DNA from 4 places in the Bradyrhizobium sediminis genome. Region 3 is predicted to be linked to each of the others. Evidence: predicted binding sites of a transcription regulator. Region 3 holds the regulator's gene; each other region holds the start of a gene.

Region 1 (4,309 bases), 2.2 Mb from region 3:
GCGCACGTTGCGGCCGAGCGCGTCCGAGATGAAGGTGACGTTGCACAGGTTCGGCAGGAACCGGCGCTTGGTCTTGATGTTGGAGTGGCTCACCTTGTGGCCCACCAGCGGGCCCTTGGCCGTCAGTTCACAGCGCCGCGACATAGCGAAAATCCTCTTGCATCCCCGACCCATCCGTCAGCCCTTCGAGGGCGCGGCGCGGGGGTTCAAATTCACGTCCATTTCAGGAACCGCGGACGTATAGGGGGTGAGCAGCGGGGCGTCAAGGTTTTGCAGCCCAAAGATCGGCCCAAATGGGCCGGCAAATGGGCCGGAAAGCCCTGTTCCGAAAGGCGGTTCGGCCCCTTTTCACCCATCATATAAACGGCGTATTCGCCGCCGACATCATAGCTTGCAGGCGCCGGCGCATTGTCCGCCGGATATTTTGCCCTAAATGATACATTACCCGCGCCGACGTGAGGACCGCCTCTCAGTGACCCATTCCCGCATGATTTCGCCCCGGCTGGCCGCATCGGCCCGGCGGGCGCTGGGTGGTCTGGGTATGGGCCTGGGTATCGGCTTCGGTATGGGTTTGGCCGTGCTGCTCGGCTCCCAGCCGGCCGCTTTCGCGCAAGGCCGGCTCGATGCCCGCTATGAGGCGACGCTGGCGGGGATTCCGATCGGCAAGGGCGCCTGGAACATTGAAATCGGCGACGACGTGTTTTCCGCCTCCGCCTCCGGCGGCACCTCGGGGCTTTTGAAGGCGTTCTCCGGCGGCTCCGGCACCGGTGCGGCGCAGGGCCGGGTGGTCGGCGGCGCGCTGGTGGCGAGCCATTATTCCGCCTCCACCACCACGGCGAAAAAGACCGAAGCCATCCGCATGGTGCTGGCGAACGGCAACATCAGGGAATTCGCGATCGAGCCGGAACCGCCTGTCGATGCCGACCGGCTGCCGGTCACCGAGGCGCATCGCCGCGGGGTCTACGATCCCATGACCGGATCGATGCTGCGGGTGCCGGGCAATGGCGATCCGCTGACGCCGGAAGCCTGCCGCGTCGGCGCCGGCATCTTCGACGGCCGCATGCGCTACGACCTCAAGCTCGACTTCAAGCGCATGGAAACCGTCAAGGCCGAAAAGGGCTATCGCGGCCCTGTCGTGGTGTGCGCGGTGTATTTCACGCCGGTCTCGGGCTACATCCCGGACCGTCCGGTCATCAAATACCTCGCCGCCCAGCGCAATATCGAGATCGCGTTCGCGCCTGTCGCGGGAACCCGCATCCTGGTGCCGTTCTGGATGAAGATCCCGACCCCGCTCGGCCCCGCCATGCTGGAAGCCACCCAGTTCATCACCCAGGCCACCCCGCCGCGGGTGGCGAAGACGCAGTGAGAGGTTTTCTCTTCCCTTCTCCCCTTGTGGGAGAAGGTGGCGCGCTCTTGAGCGCGCCGGATGAGGGGTCTCCATCCGCGGAGACAGACCCCTCACCCGTCCGCGATGCTTCCGCATCGCGGCCACCCTCTCCCACAAGGGGAGAGGGGAAGTGGAGTGACTCATCGCTTGACTCTTCACCGCTTCTGATTCGACTCCGCGCCCCTGAACTCTTAAGGAATTTGGTCCGGTTTCCGCCGCTTGTGGCTCGCTCCCAAACTTGATCTAGTGCCGCGATGCGCTGCCGGGCCGAGATGTTGCGGTGAACGTAACGGGAGTTGGACGGAGTCACCGATTCGGGCGCGATTCGTTCCGGACTCGTTCCGAAGCTTAAACAGCGACGACAGATGCGTCGCATTTCGAGACATCTCCAGGAAACCAGAAGAAACCAGCGGCGCAGAAACCCAATAAAAATGGCCTTTTCTCCATCCTCGTTACCGTTCTCCCATGAACGCGCTCCCGGCGCCGGCGTTACCGCGGTGCTGGGGCCGACCAATACCGGCAAGACGCATCTGGCGATCGAGCGGATGGTCGCGCATTCCTCCGGGGTGATCGGCCTGCCGCTGCGGCTGCTGGCGCGCGAGGTCTACAACAAGATCGTCGGCCGGGTCGGCCCGGATGCGGTCGCGCTGGTCACCGGCGAGGAGAAGATCAAGCCGCCGAAGGCGCGCTACTGGGTCTCGACCGTGGAGGCGATGCCGCGGGATCTCGACGTCTCGTTTCTCGCCGTCGACGAAATCCAGATCGCCGCCGATCTCGAGCGCGGCCATGTCTTCACCGATCGCATCCTCAACCGGCGCGGCCGCGACGAAACGCTGCTATTGGGTGCCGCCACCATGCGCCCGATCATCGAGCGGCTGTTGCCCGGTGCGTCCATCGTCACCCGGCCGCGGCTGTCGCAGCTCGAATTCTCCGGCGACCGCAAGCTCACCAGGCAGCCGCGGCGCACCGCGATCGTCGCGTTCTCGGCCGACGAAGTCTACGCCATCGCCGAACTGATCAAGCGCCAGCATGGCGGCGCCGCGGTGGTGCTGGGCTCGCTCTCGCCCCGCACGCGCAACGCGCAAGTTGAGATGTTCCAGAACGGCGACGTCGATTATCTCGTTGCCACCGACGCCGTCGGCATGGGGCTCAATCTCGACGTCGACCACGTCGCGTTTGCCTCCGACCGCAAATATGACGGCTATCAGTTCCGCCGCTTGAATCCGTCGGAATTCGCGCAGATCGCCGGTCGTGCCGGCCGCGCCACCCGCGACGGCACCTTCGGCACCACCGGCCGCTGCGCGCCGTTCGAGCCGGAACTGGTGAACGCGCTGCAGAACCACTCCTTCGAGAGCGTGAAGGTGCTGCAATGGCGCAATTCGAGGCTGGATTTTTCCTCGCTCGGGAGCCTGCAGGTGTCGCTGGCGCTGTCGCCCACGCATGACGCGCTGACGCGGGCGCCGATCGCGGAAGACCTGCGCGTGCTCGATCACGCCGCGCGCGACGCCGATGTGCGCGACATGGCCCATGGCTCAGCCGCCATCGAGCGGCTGTGGGACGCCTGCCAGATTCCGGATTACCGCAAGATCGCGCCGGCCGCCCATGCCGAGCTGGTGACGACCCTGTTCGGGTTCCTGATGAAGCGGGGCCGGATCCCGGACGCCTGGTTCGCCGCCCAGGTCGACCAGACCGACCGCACCGACGGCGATATCGACACGCTATCGGGCCGGATTGCGCAGATCCGGACCTGGACTTTCGTGGCCAATCGCCCGGATTGGCTGTCCGACCCCGAACATTGGCAGGGGATGACGCGCGAAATCGAAAATAAATTGTCCGATGCCCTGCATGAACGGCTCACGGAGCGTTTCGTTGACCGCCGTACCAGTGTATTGATGCGCCGCCTGCGGGAGAACACTGTTTTGAATACCGAAATCGGCAAGACCGGCGAAGTGATCGTGGAAGGCCATGTGATCGGCCGCCTCGACGGATTTACATTCGCGCCAGATGCGGCGGAGGCCGGCTCCGATGCGAAAGCATTGCAGGCCACCGCGCTGAAGGCGCTGGCCGGCGAGATCGACGCGCGCGCCGAGAAACTGGCCGCAGCGCCCGACGAGCAATTCGTGCTGACCTCGGACGGCACCATTCGCTGGACCGGCGACGCCGTGGCGCGGCTGGTCGCGGCCGAGGACGCGCTGCATCCGCGCCTGCGCATCATCGCCGACGAGCGGCTGACCGGCGCGGCGCGCGAAGCGGTGCAGGCGCGGCTCGATCTGTGGCTGAAGACCCACATCGAAAAGCTGCTGGGGCCGTTGTTCGACCTCAACAAGGCCGAGGACATCACCGGCATCGCGCGCGGCATCGCGTTTCAATTGATCGAGGCGCTGGGTGTGCTGGAGCGGCAAAAGATATCAGCCGAGATGAAGGATCTCGACCAGCCGTCGCGCGCTACCTTGCGCAAATACGGCGTGCGCTTCGGCGCCTATCACATCTATTTTCCGGCGCTGCTGAAGCCCGCGGCGCGCGCGCTGGCCTCGCTGCTGTGGGCCGAGAAGCAAAGCAACGCCGACATGTCGGCGCTGTCGGGCGCGCAGCATCTCGCTGGCTCGGGCCGCACCTCGTTCCCGGTCGACAAGGCGCTCGATCGCGACGCCTACCGCGTGCTCGGCTACAAGCAATGCGGCGAGCGCGCGGTGCGGGTCGATATCCTGGAACGGCTCGCCGATATCATCCGTCCCGCGCTGGCATGGCGCGAGACCTCGCCGGGCGAAAAGCCCGCCGGCGCGTTCGACGGCCGCGGCTTCGTGGTGACGCAGGCGATGACGTCGCTCACCGGATCTGCCGGCGAAGACTTCGCCTCGATCCTGCGCGCGCTCGGCTATCGCATGGAGCGCAAGCCGCCATTGCCGCCGAAGCCGGCGGTGG
Region 2 (4,309 bases), 410 kb from region 3:
GGCGTCGTCGCGGGCGTAGACCGTCTTTGAACCGTGGGTGAGGCGGTAGAGCGGCGGCACCGCGAGATAGAGGTGGCCCTCGTCGATCAGCCGCGGCATCTGCCGGTAGAAGAATGTGATCAGCAACGAGGCGATATGCGCGCCGTCGACGTCGGCGTCGGTCATGACGATGATACGGGCGTAGCGCAGGTCCTCTTCGCGGTAGTTCGCGCCGGTGCCGCAGCCGATCGCCTGCATCAGGTCGGCAAGCTGCGCATTGGCGATGAGCTTGTCCTTGGTGGCGGAGGCGACGTTGAGAATCTTGCCGCGCAGGGGAAGGATCGCCTGGGTCTTGCGGTCGCGCGCCTGCTTGGCGCTGCCGCCGGCCGAGTCGCCTTCGACGATGAACAGCTCGGAGCCTTCGGCGGCTGAATTGGTGCAGTCGGAGAGCTTGCCCGGCAAGCGCGCTTTCTTCGTCGCAGTCTTGCGCGAGATTTCCTTCTCGGCGCGGCGGCGCAGCCGCTCGTCGGCGCGCTCAATGACGAAATCCAGGAGCTTGTTGGCTTGCAGCGGATTGCCCGACAGCCAGTGGTCGAACGGGTCCTTGATCGCCTGCTCGACGATGCGCTGGGCTTCTGATGTGGCGAGGCGGTCCTTGGTCTGGCCCTGGAATTCCGGCTCGCGCACGAACACGCTGAGCATCACGGCGGCGCCGACCATGACGTCTTCCGAGGTGATGGAAGCGGCGCGCTTGCCCTGGCCGACGCGTTCGGCGTGGTCCTTCAGGCCGCGCAGCAGCGCGCTGCGCATGCCGGATTCGTGGGTGCCGCCATCCTGCGTCGGCACGGTGTTGCAATAGGAGGACAGGAAACCGTCGGCATCCGCGGTCCACGCCACCGCCCATTCGCAGGCGCCATGGGCGCCGACCCGGCCCGACTTGCCGGAGAAGATATCCGGATGCACCAGGGTGTCGGCATGAACGGCCGCGGCGAGATAATCCTTCAATCCGCCGGCGAAATGAAAGCTGTCCTCGGCCGGCACGCCCTCGATGCCCTTCAGCAAGGCCGGATCGCAGCGCCAGCGGATTTCGACGCCGCCGAACAGATAGGCCTTGGAGCGCGCCATCTTGAACAGCCGCTGCGGCTTGAAGGCGGCCTTGGCGCCGAAAATCTCGGTATCCGGCTTGAAGCGGATGCGGGTGCCGCGGCGGTTGTTGATCTTGCCGAGATCCTCGAGCTTGCCCTTGGGATGGCCGCGCTCGAAACTCATCCGATAGAGCTTCTGGCTGCGGGCGACCTCGACCTCGAGCCGCGAGGACAGCGCGTTCACCACGGACACGCCGACGCCGTGCAGACCGCCTGACGTCTCATAGACCTTGGAGTCGAATTTGCCGCCGGAGTGCAGCGTGCACATGATGACTTCGAGCGCGGACTTCTTCGGAAATTTCGGATGCGGGTCGACCGGAATGCCGCGGCCGTTGTCCGACACGGTCAGAAACCCGTCGGCGGAAAGCTCCACCTCGATGAAGGAGGCATGGCCCGCCAGCGCCTCGTCCATGGAATTGTCGATCACTTCCGCGAACAGGTGGTGCAGCGCCTTCTCGTCGGTGCCGCCGATATACATGCCGGGCCGGCGGCGCACCGGTTCGAGGCCTTCGAGCACCTCGATATCGGCCGCGGTGTAGCCGGCTTCGGCGCTGGAGGCGCGCGAGGCGACCTTGAGCGGGGCGCGGCCCTTCGGCGCCGCGGCCCCGAATAGATCGTCACCGGATTTGGTTTTTGCAGCAGATTTCAATGGCTTGGACATGGTTCTTCATATGTTGCGCGCGCGTCGGGCGCGGCGAATCGGTTTCTCTGACTATGCCACGGATGAGCTCAAAAAGTGACGGCGGGCGGCATCCATAACGTCGCCAGCCGCAAATCCGCCCGGGACGCGCGAGGTCAGCAGCTTTGCCGCCCGGAGGCGGAGCGCAATTAACAGTACCCAACGCTATCGCGAACGGCCCCTTGCATTCGCGCTGCGGTTGCGTGAAAGATTTTCGCGGGGGAATTTTCAATGATCAGATTGCTTGTGGCCGCGGCGATCGCATCGCCGTGCATCGGCTGCGCCTCGGTGACGCGCGGAACGACCGAGAACATTTCGATTTCGTCGACGCCGGCGGGCGCCACTGCCGAAATATCCGGACTCGACAATCCAATGACCTGCGTGACGCCCTGCGTGGTCCAGGCCAAGCGCAGCGCCGACATCACCGTTACGCTCAACAAGGAGGGATACGAGCCACAGGTCATCCCCCTGACCAAGGAGATTCCCGGCACCGGCGCGGCAGGCTTCGCGGGCAATGTTCTGCTGGGTGGGCTGGTCGGCATGGGCGTGGATGCCGTCACCGGCGCTGCGCTGGATCACAAGCCAAATCCGGTGATCGTGACCTTGCAGCCGGTTGCGCCGGCGCCTCCGCGCGCGACCAAGCCGCGGTCGCCGAAACGGCCGCCGCCGCCTCAGAGCTGAGGGCGGCAGTTAGCCCCGATACGAGGAGCTCACGCGCAGTCCCCGCCTTTGTGACTTGATGTCACGGAAGGGGTTGGCTTACCTGTCCTCCGGCATCGGAATCCCAAAAAGGTCCGATGTCCCGCTCGATCAGGTTGGCAGCCGGGGAAGGCTCTCTAGACATGGAAGATTTTACGCGCACCTTGGCTGACTTCGTGCGCGATCATCAGGCCTGGGCCGCTCCCATCGTGCTCCTGCTCGCATTCGGCGAATCGCTCGCCTTCATCTCGCTGGTGGTCCCGGCCTGGGGGGCATTGGTTGCGATCGGCGCGCTGATCGGGGTCAGCGGCATCAGCTTCTGGCCGGTGTGGCTGGCGGGCGGGATTGGCGCTGCGCTCGGCGATTGGCTCTCCTACTGGGTTGGCTTCCGGTACAAGGAGCACGTCGCCGAGATGTGGCCGCTGTCGCGCTACCCGGGGATCCTGGAGCGCGGCGAGGTCTTTGTGAAGGACTGGGGCGTGCCGAGCATCTTCATCGGGCGATTTTTCGGACCGCTGCGGGCTTCGGTCCCGCTCGCGGCCGGCATATTCGAGATGCCTTACTGGCAATTTCAAATCGCCAATTTCGTATCCGCGCTGGTCTGGTCGGCGGTACTGCTGCTGTTTGGCGACGTGATGGCGCTGACCGCCGGATGGCTTTGGCGGGCGGTGTAGGTTTTGACCCTCTCCATTTGGTGTTGGAGAGGGTCAGCACCGTCGCGATCCCGGTTTACAGCGCCGGATTCCAAAGCGCTGGAACCCAGCGATAGCCGTTCCCGTCCTTTTCCACTCGCACGAGTCCGGGGAAACCGGCATGGAACGCCTGGATCGGCATCTTTTCCGCAATCGCCATGTCATAAAGCTTGCGCCGTGTCTCGACGGCGAGCGGTTTGTCGACATCAAACAGCAACTGCCAATGGGGATTCTTCACGAACAGGAAGGCGGCCCCGGCAGTGATATCGACCTGCACCAGCAATTTTTCCGAGCCGGACGCAACGATGAAAGAGGTATGGCCCGGCGTATGACCGGGGCTGGCGAGGGAGGTGATGCCCGGAGCAATCTCCTTGCCGGCGTCATACTGCGTCACCTTGCGGCCGAGAGCATCGAACACGCGCCGCGAATTCTTGAAGTTGCCTTCCAGAATGGGATTTCCGGCGCCCTTGTTCATCTCGCCGTCGTCCATCCAGAATTTCCACTCGGCTGATGGCACCATGATCTCGGCATTCGGGTAAGCGGCCTTGTTGTCCGCGGTCAGGAGCCCGTTGATGTGGTCTCCGTGAAAATGCGAGATGATCACCGTATCGACGCTGTTGCGGTCGATGCCTGCTGCCGCGAGATTGGTCTGAAACTGTCCGACCCTGCCTTTGCTTTGTTCGAAGGTGGCCGGACCGAGACCCGTATCCACCACCACAAGCTTCGACCCGGTGTTGATAACAATTGGGCTGTAGCTGTGGGTCGCTTTGTCCGGGGGCAGATAGTTGTCCTCGAAGAGCTTGCTGACCTCGTCCTTCGATGCATTGGCAACATAATTGTCGGGTCGGGGGGTAACGGTAATTCCGTCGGACACGACCGTGATCTGGTGCGTGCCGATCTTGTACCGGTAGAAACTCGGAGCTTGTTTGTCGGCTAACGGCGCGTTGGCGCGGGCTGATGTTATGCCGGCGAGCGGAACAACGGTGGTTGCAGCGACGCCGACCAGGGCCGCACGGCGGGTGAGTTCTATCATTTGTGGTGTCCTCGTGTTGGTGGCGACATGAAGTCGAAGAGATAGCCGGTCTGGAGAGATTCCACTCGTTCCGGGGCTTAAA
Region 3 (4,309 bases):
CGCCGGCATCGGCGCCTCCGGTTTCGTGATGGGCGCCATCAAGTCCGCGCAGCCGCCCGACAGCGGCGGCTTGTCGCTGCGCTACGCTGCCTTGATGCAGGGCTTGCGCGATGCGATCGACGCCCGGATCCGGACTACGCTGGAGGGCGACCGCCGCGCGATCGCGACCGCGCTTCTGACCGGACGCCGCGACGCCATCTCGCCGCCCGTCAACGATGCGATGTTCATCTCCGGGCTCGGCCATGTGCTGTCGATCTCGGGCTATCACATGGCTGTGGTCGCCGGCGTGGTGTTCTTCGCGGTCCGCGCGCTGCTGGCGCTGATCCCGCAACTCACCGTCGGCTCTCCGATCAAGAAATGGTCGGCGGCCGCGGCGCTCGCTGCCGCCGCGTTCTATCTCTTGCTGTCCGGTGCCGAGGTCGCCACCCAGCGCTCGTTCTTCATGACCGCGGTGGTGCTGATCGCTATCATGGTCGACCGCCGCGCCGTGACCTTCCGCACGCTGGCGGTGGCGGCGATGATCGTGCTCACGATCGCGCCGGAAGCGCTGGTGCATCCGAGCTTCCAGATGTCGTTCGCGGCGACGCTCGGGCTGGTGGCGCTGGTGCAGATCGGCATGCCCGCTCTGTTCGCCGCGCCCGACAATTCGGCCACCGCGCGGGCGGCGCTGTGGGGCGGGCGGGAGGTCGCGATGCTGGCGCTGGCCTCGCTGGTGGCGGGGCTCGCGACCATGCCCTATGCCGCCTTTCACTTTCACCGGGTGACACCCTTTGGCGTCATCGCCAATCTCGCGGCGATGCCGGTGGTGTCGGCTGTGGTGATGCCGGCGGGCCTGCTCGGCATGGTCGCGATGCCCTTCGGCTTCGACGGCGTGTTCTGGCAGGTCATGGGCTGGGGCATCGACTGGATGATCACGGTGGCGCAATGGGTCGCCGCACTGCCGGGCGCGATCGGCCGCATCGCGGCATTCGGGACCGGGCCGCTGGTCGCGGCCAGCCTCGGCATCATCCTGATGGGGCTGCTGCGCACGCCGCTGCGCTGGGCGGGCGCAACCCTGGTGGTGCTGGCGGTGGCATGGGCTCTGGTCCGGCCGCAGCCGGATATCCTGATTTCCGCCGACGGCCACAATATCGGCGTCCGCGGCAGGGACGGACGCCTGCATCTGATCCGAAGCGCCAAGGAGGCTTTTCTGCTGCGGGAATGGCTGGCGGCCGACGCCGACGGCCGCGTCCTTACGGATTCCTCGCTCGCCGAAGGCGTATCATGCGACCAGGCCGGCTGCGTGGCGCAACTGGCCGATGGCGGCTTGGTCGCGCTGGCGTTGCGGCCCGAGGCGCTGGCGGACGATTGCGAGCGCGCGGCGCTGCTGGTCACGGCGCGGCCGGCATCGCCGGGCTGCGGCGCGCTCGTGGTCGACCAGGATCGCCTGCGCCGGCAGGGCGCGCTGGCGCTGCGGCGAACCCGCGACGGATTTGCGGTCGATGCGGTCAGGCCGAAAGGCGTCGATCGGCCGTGGTCGCCAGCGGTGGCGGGCGATGCGGAGGACGGGACCAGCCTGGTGCGCCCGGCCATCGCGAAGCCGGCGGACGCGACGCCGTCGGAAGCCGACCTGCAGGCGGACGACTGAGGCGGTGAGGCCAGTCAATCGCCAAGTCGCTGATCAAGTCAGCTTTCACCGCTGGATTGCGGATTTTCCGGCAGTTCGAAGGCGCCGAGATGAAACTCGTCGACGTCGTCCGTAGTCGTCATTTTGACCAGCGTGAAAGACGCATCCGGGAACTGCTGCCAGATGACAAGATCCTCCGCCGCAACGGTGAGCCAGCCGAACGTGAACATGTACCGGCCGGGCTCCGTCACCCGCCCGGCTTTTTGCCATGTCACCTTGCGAACCGCCAACAGCGTCCCCTTCGCGAGCGGCCCTGCCGGCCTGGACCGGCAGGGTTATCTACATGGCCATTCAGGCGGAGATCGCCGCCGCTGTTGGCGTCGCGGCTGCCGGTCGTTCCTGCGCCGTCACCTGCTGCGCAACAGGCAATTGCAGCACAGTGGCGTGCTGACCTTCGCAGAGCTGCGTCACCAGCACACTGCTTCCATCCGGAAATTCGATCGAGTCATGGTGGCGCTGCGGGACGTTCGGCTCGACCGCGCCGAATTTTCCAACCCGGAAATTGAGGGCCTTGGTCCAGATCCACCCGTTGTCGTATTTGACGTTGTCAGCGAACGCCAGTTCGGTTCCGGGAAGGATGCAGACCGCCACCTCGGGCTCGGCTTCCGAGGCGAAGCCGCGCGTCGAGGTGCCGCGGAATGTCGTGGTCGTCAGCGTCTCTCCGACTTTGGCGGGGCGTGACGCTACGGCGTGGAGACTATAGTCACACATCGGATCGCTCCTCATTCGAGATAGCCAACCCGCGCCCCTTGAGAGGCGCAGGCCTCTATCAGAGTGGACGGCAATCAAAATATGCCTGATTGTGGGCAATTCTACGGCTCTCGACGGCGAGTTCGATCACAAATGCGTTTGAGGATTTGGCGGAAATAGCTTCGCCGCGCGCGCGACAGATGCATTCACCGCGGCCGCCATTGGACTGCCGCGGTTTCCCTGCCTGGGAACGACCGATCCGGGGCGGATCAGTACTTCCGGTACAGTCCGATCAGCTTGCCCTGAATCCTGACCCGGTTCGGCGGCAGGATGCGGACTTCGTAGGAGGTGTTGGCCGGCTCCAGCGCGATCGACGCGCCGCGGCGGCGGAAGCGCTTCAGGGTTGCTTCCTCCTCGTCGATCAACGCCACCACGATGTCGCCGGTGTCGGCACTGTCGTTGCGCTGGATCAGTGCCATGTCGCCGTCGAGAATGCCGGCGTCCACCATGGAATCGCCGCGCACCTCGAGCGCGTAATGCTCGCCGGAGCCGAGCATGTCCGGCGGCACGCTGATGGTGTGACTGCGGGTCTGCAGCGCTTCGATCGGCGTGCCTGCGGCGATGCGGCCCATGACGGGAACCGCGACCGGACGCTCGCCGTCACTCTCGGAACCGGCACTGCTGGAACGCACCTTGCCGAGCGTGCCTTCGATCACGCTGGGCGTGAAACCGCGGCGGCCGTTGCCGGCGCCGGCGCCTGAAATCTCGGGCAGCTTGATGACCTCGATCGCGCGGGCGCGATTGGGCAGCCGGCGAATGAAGCCGCGCTCTTCCAGAGCGGTGATGAGGCGATGGATTCCCGACTTCGAGCGCAAATCCAGCGCGTCCTTCATCTCGTCGAAGGAAGGCGGAACGCCGGATTCCTTCAGGCGTTCGCTGATGAATCGCAGGAGTTCATATTGTTTGCGCGTGAGCATCTCGACCAATCCCCAGTTTGACGGTGTCATTCGATTCCGAGAGGCGTTTTCCGGGAATCGAGGCGTTCAGGGAATCAAAGACTCCAGAACTTCGATTAGCTGGCACCAATACTCGAAACAAATCATGAACAGACACTATATGTTCCATATGTGTTCCGCAACCACTTAATTTATCGTCAACGCAGCAGGATTTGTTGGGACAGGTGGTTTTGGGGTCAGTCCGGAAGCCGCAGGATCTCGCAGGGCGTGCCAGCGGCAGCGGCAGGCGCAAACGGGCGGCGCATCACGAGCGCCGCTGCCGCAGCGAGATTTCCGAGCAGCGAGCTGTCCTGATGGTTGACCGGAGTGGCGATCAGGACGCCGTCGGCGCGCCGCTCGAGACGCGCGCGAAGATAGTCCTCGCGCATGTCGTTGGCGGCGACGTCGGACCCGAGCAAAGCCGTTTCGCTGACGTGGTGGACGGCCGACCGGCCGGACAGCGCGCGAATCAGCGGCGCCAGGAACAGGAAGCCGCAGACATAGGACGACACGGGATTGCCGGGCAGGCCGATCACCCGCATCGCGCCGAGCCGCCCGTGCATCATCGGCTTGCCCGGCCGCATCGCGATCCGCCAGAACGCCATGGCGACGCCCTCGGCCTCCAGCGAGCGCTTGACCAGGTCGTGGTCGCCGACCGATGCGCCGCCCATGGTGACGAGGATGTCGGCGCCGCTGTCGCGGGCGCGGCGGATGCCTGACGTGGTGGCCTCGACGGTGTCGGCGGCGATGCCGAGATCGACGGTCTCGGCGCCTGCACCCCGGGCCAGCGCCCGCAGCGCGTAGCCATTGGAATAGACGATCTGTCCGGGGCCGGGGATCGAGCCTGGCATCACAAGCTCGTCGCCGGTGGCGAGCATCGCCACTTTCGGCCGGCGATGCACGGCCAACTCCGGGTGGTTCATGCCCGCGGCCAGCGAGAGATCGCGGTCGGTGAGGC
Region 4 (4,309 bases), 1.5 Mb from region 3:
CCAGCGTCATGCCGCGAAACCCTCGCGGCCGCGGGTCCTGCGGCAGCGTGACGTCCTGCGCCAGCAGATCCCACGGAAACAGCCCGAGCGCCGTGCCGCCGGTCTCGAAGAACGCGACGGCTTCGCCTGACGCGGCAAGCTTTCGCGTGAAGCCGAGCGCTTCGTAAAACGCGATGCTGGCGCGCATATTGCTGACGCCGAGCGTGATCATGGTCAGCCGCGGGATCGGGGCCGGTAGTTTCGTATTCATGCCACTTCCTTCTCCGTCATTGCCTGCGACAAACGCGAACCGTTTGCGCAAGGGAGCAACGCGACGAAGCAATCCATCTTTGCCTGGCAAGCGATGGATTGCTTCGCGGAGCCTGTCATCGGGCGCGCATTCGCGCGACCCGTTGGCTCGCAATGACGGCTGCTAGAACAAACTCAGCTGCTGCCCGCTGCTCTTCGGTCGCGCGAAATGATCTGATGTCAGTTTCGAGCGCCGCTTGTTGAGCCCGAGCTTCTCGCAGGCGATCTCGAACCGGCGTCCGATCATCCAGGCCATCGGCCCGGTGCCCTTCATCCGCGTTCCCCACTGCGAATCGTAGTCGCGCCCGCCGCGCATGTCGCGGATCAGCGTGAAGACGTGGCGGTAGCGGTCGGGATAATTCGCCATCAGCCATTCGCGGAACAGGTCGCGCACCTCGAGCGGCAGCCGCAGCAGTATATAGCTCGCTTCCTTGACGCCGGCATGGGCCGCGGCATCGAGAATGCGCTCGATCTCGGAATCGTTCAGCGCGGGGATCACGGGCGCCACCATCACCGTGGTCGGAATTCCCGCCTCCGACAATTGCCGCAGCGCTTGCAGCCGCTTTGCCGGCGTCGAGGCCCGCGGCTCCATGGTGCGCGCGAGCTGGGGATCGAGGCTCGTTACCGACAATGCGACCTTGGCGAGGTTGCGCTTCGCCATCCGCGCCAGAATATCGATGTCGCGGGTCACCAGCGCCGATTTGGTAACGATGCCGACCGGGTGGCCCGCTCGTTCCAGCACTTCGAGAATGCCGCGCATGATCTTCCGCTCGCGCTCGATCGGCTGATAGGGATCGGTGTTGGTGCCGATCGCGATCATGCGCGGTTCGTAGTCCGGCGCCGCCAGTTCCTTTTCCAGTAGCTGCGGCGCGTCGGGCTTGGCGAACAGTTTCGATTCGAAGTCGAGCCCCGGCGACAGTCCGAGATAGGCGTGGGTCGGCCGCGCGAAGCAGTAGACGCAGCCATGCTCGCAGCCCCGGTAGGGGTTGATCGAACGGTCGAAGCCGATATCCGGCGAGTCGTTGCGGGTGATGACTTTCCGCGCGGTATCGAGCGCGACGGTGGTCTTGAACGGCGGCAATTCGTCGAGGCTCTGCCAGCCATCGTCGAAGGCTATCCGCGCCTCGGCCTCGAAGCGGCCGCTGGCGTTGGATTGCGCGCCGCGGCCACGCCGCCGTTCGCGTTCGATCGCGACTGCGAGTTCGGGAAAAGGAGAAGGTGCACCCGCCGGCTCGGAGGGCGCCGTGACCGGCGGGTGCTTGAGGGCATGTGAGGATGCTCGGCTCATGGCCAGAACATAACACGCATCGAGAACAAAACAAGAACATGAATCGCGAAATCCACAGATGGCGGAACCGCCTGCCCTGCTGCAAAAAACTGCACCGCGAATGCTGATTTGATTGTGACAAGGTGCTAACAATCCGGCGTTTTTCACCGTTTTGAGCCAGCGAAGCCTCATTGATGCTGAGCGTGATCATTCCGACCGAGGGCGTCGAACAGCCGGCCGTCGCGACCCTTGCGGCGCTGGTGCCCGGCGCCGCCGCAGGCATCGTTCGCGAGGTGCTGCTGGTCGACCGTTCCGGCACCGGCGTGATCGAGCGCGTGGCCGACGTCGCAGGCTGCCGCTTCCTGGCGTTCGAGGGATCGCGCGCGGCGGCGCTGGCCGCAGGCGCCCGGCAGGCCCGCTCGCCCTGGCTGATGTTCCTGCATGCCGGCGCCGTGCTGGACGCAGGCTGGATCGAGGAGACCACCCAGTTCATCCAGGGCGTCTCCTCGAGCGGCCGTCCCCGCGCCGGGATCTTCCGCTATGCCCGCTCGCCCTATGCCGACACCCGCTGGCGCGACGGCTTCAAATTCGTGGCCCGGATGATCACGGGGCCGTCGGCGGAACAGGGGCTGCTGATCGCCCGGGACCATTACGACCGGCTCGGCGGCTACGCGCCGGACGCCCGCCGCTCCGAGGCCCGGCTGTTGCGCCAGCTCGGCCGCTCCTCCCGCACCCAGCTGCGCAGCCGGATCATGGTCGTCGCCTGAACATCCTGGACCCGGGACGGCCCGGACCAAAAATCGCGAAAACAACCCCATGCAAAGTAGAACTGGCAGGGCTGACACCGCAATATATTTGCCAAAGTCAAATAATTAATTGATAATGGCAAACATCGAGGTGTGTGATGTCCCCAGACGATTTCGACGGCCAGGTCGCCGCGATCCGCGGTTTCAGCCGCTTCTACACCCGCAAGCTCGGCATCATCGAGCCGAAGCTGCTGCATAGTTCTTTCACCCTGCAGGAGGCGCGCATCCTCTACGAGATCGCGCATCGCCCCGCCTGCACCGCAACCGACCTGACCCGCGACCTCGGCCTCGATCCCGGCTTCCTGAGCCGAACCCTGCAGGCGTTGCAGCGCCGCCAGATCGTGACGCGAAAGCCGTCAAAGGACGACGGCCGCGTCAACGAGCTCTCGCTCACCGCCAAGGGCCGCACCGCGCAAGCCGAACTCGAACGCCGCTCGCACGAGGAGGTCGGCGCACTGCTCGCGGGACTGGATGCCGCGCAGCGCGCGGCCATCGTGGGCGCGATGACCACGATCGAGCAGACGCTGGAGCGGCCCGCGGAAAAGCCGGCCGTCTTCATCCTGCGCAGCCACCGTCCCGGCGACATCGGCTGGGTGATCTCCAGCCAGGCACAGGCCTATGCCGAGGAATATGGCTGGGACATCAGTTACGAGGCCCTGGTCGCCGAGATCTGTGCGCAGTTCATCAGGAGCTATGATCCTTCGCGCGAGCATTGCTGGATCGCCGAGGCAAGCGGCGAGCGCCTCGGCTCGGTCTTCCTGGTGAACGGCGGCGATGACGTCGCCAAGCTGCGGCTATTGCTGGTGGAGAAAAAAGCGCGCGGACTCGGCGTCGGCCGCGCGCTCGTCGAGCAATGCGTCCGCTCGGCGCGCGAGAAGGGCTACCAGGAGATGACGCTGTGGACGCAGAGCGTCCTGGTCGCCGCGCGCGGCATCTATCAGGCCGTGGGTTTCCGTCGCGTCAAGGAAGAGCCGCACCACAGCTTTGGCGTCGATCTCGTCGGCGAGACCTGGGAGATGAAGCTGTAGCTTGTCGTTCCAGTGCAGTCACACGGCGGCTGTCATCGCCCGGCTTGACCGGGCGACCCAGTATTCCAGAGGCGTCCCTGATTGAGCCGAGAGGCCGCGGCGTACTGGGTCACCCGCCTTCGCGGGTGACGACAGCCCTGGGGCCCGAGGTTCCGGGTTCGCCTCTTCGACGCGCCCCGGAATGACAGATTACACCGATGCCCCCTTTGCCTTCGGCCGTCGCAGATGCTCGTCCAGCCGCGGCATGATCTCCACGAAATTGCAGGGACGCGTGCGGTAATCGAGCTGCGGGGCCAGAATCCCGTCCCAGCCGTCGCGGCAGGCGCCCGGCGATCCCGGCAGGCAGAAGATATAGGTGGCGCCGGCGACACCCGCGGTGGCGCGGCTCTGGATCGTCGAGGTGCCGATCTTGGCGTGGCTCAGCATGTGAAATGCGATGGAGAAGCCATCCATCCGCTTCTCGAACAAGGGCTCGATCGCCTCCGGCGTGACGTCGCGGCCGGTGAAGCCGGTGCCGCCGGTGGTGATGATGACGTCAATGCCGGGATCGGCGATCCATCGCCTGACGATGCTGCGGATCGCCTCGACGTCGTCGGTCGTGATCTCGCGCGCCGCCAGCGTGTGACCGGCCGCGGTCAGCCGGTCCGCCAGCGTGGTGCCGGACTTGTCATCCGCCAGCGACCGGGTGTCGGAAACCGTCAACACCGCGATGTTGAGCGAGATGAATTGTTTTGTTTCGTCGATTGATGACATTTGCGAACTCTTTCGCGCGCGCGGGAATAACGACTGTCGCGTTACAGCGCTCCCACCGCGAACGTATTGCAGGCCTGCACTGTACCCTGCTGGTAGCCGGTCATGAACCACTTCTTTCGTTGCGCGGCGGAGCCGTGGGTGAAGGAATCCGGCACCACCCTGCCGGT

Evidence for each region. The regulator LexA, encoded in region 3, represses DNA repair genes until DNA is damaged. The targets are predictions, from matches to a motif close to TGTTCNNNNTGTGTTCNG.
Region 1: a site for LexA is predicted at 1,714-1,731, ahead of KMZ68_RS25045 (helicase-related protein). Genes of this name have one in related genera too.
Region 2: a site for LexA is predicted at 1,786-1,803, ahead of parE (DNA topoisomerase IV subunit B). Genes of this name have one in related genera too.
Region 4: a site for LexA is predicted at 1,598-1,615, ahead of KMZ68_RS07755 (PA0069 family radical SAM protein). Genes of this name have one in related genera too.

The regions. Positions count from the first base shown of each region.
Region 1 is NZ_CP076135.1:5,256,295-5,260,603, reverse strand. Features, by position in the region: gene rpmB (50S ribosomal protein L28) at 1-144, opposite strand, end outside; gene KMZ68_RS25050 (DUF3108 domain-containing protein) at 542-1,366, shown strand; gene KMZ68_RS25045 (helicase-related protein) at 1,819-4,309, shown strand, end outside.
Region 2 is NZ_CP076135.1:2,691,953-2,696,261, forward strand. Features, by position in the region: gene parE (DNA topoisomerase IV subunit B) at 1-1,785, opposite strand, end outside; gene KMZ68_RS12770 (PEGA domain-containing protein) at 2,035-2,484, shown strand; gene KMZ68_RS12775 (DedA family protein) at 2,646-3,176, shown strand; gene KMZ68_RS12780 (MBL fold metallo-hydrolase) at 3,232-4,224, opposite strand.
Region 3 is NZ_CP076135.1:3,098,993-3,103,301, reverse strand. Features, by position in the region: gene KMZ68_RS14785 (ComEC/Rec2 family competence protein) at 1-1,627, shown strand, start outside; gene KMZ68_RS14780 (hypothetical protein) at 1,666-1,896, opposite strand; gene KMZ68_RS14775 (hypothetical protein) at 1,958-2,377, opposite strand; gene lexA (transcriptional repressor LexA) at 2,626-3,333, opposite strand; gene KMZ68_RS14765 (molybdopterin molybdotransferase MoeA) at 3,549-4,309, opposite strand, start outside.
Region 4 is NZ_CP076135.1:1,602,334-1,606,642, reverse strand. Features, by position in the region: gene KMZ68_RS07760 (VOC family protein) at 1-250, opposite strand, end outside; gene KMZ68_RS07755 (PA0069 family radical SAM protein) at 413-1,576, opposite strand; gene KMZ68_RS07750 (glycosyl transferase) at 1,750-2,322, shown strand; gene KMZ68_RS07745 (bifunctional helix-turn-helix transcriptional regulator/GNAT family N-acetyltransferase) at 2,460-3,389, shown strand; gene moaB (molybdenum cofactor biosynthesis protein B) at 3,579-4,142, opposite strand; gene ypfJ (KPN_02809 family neutral zinc metallopeptidase) at 4,184-4,309, opposite strand, start outside.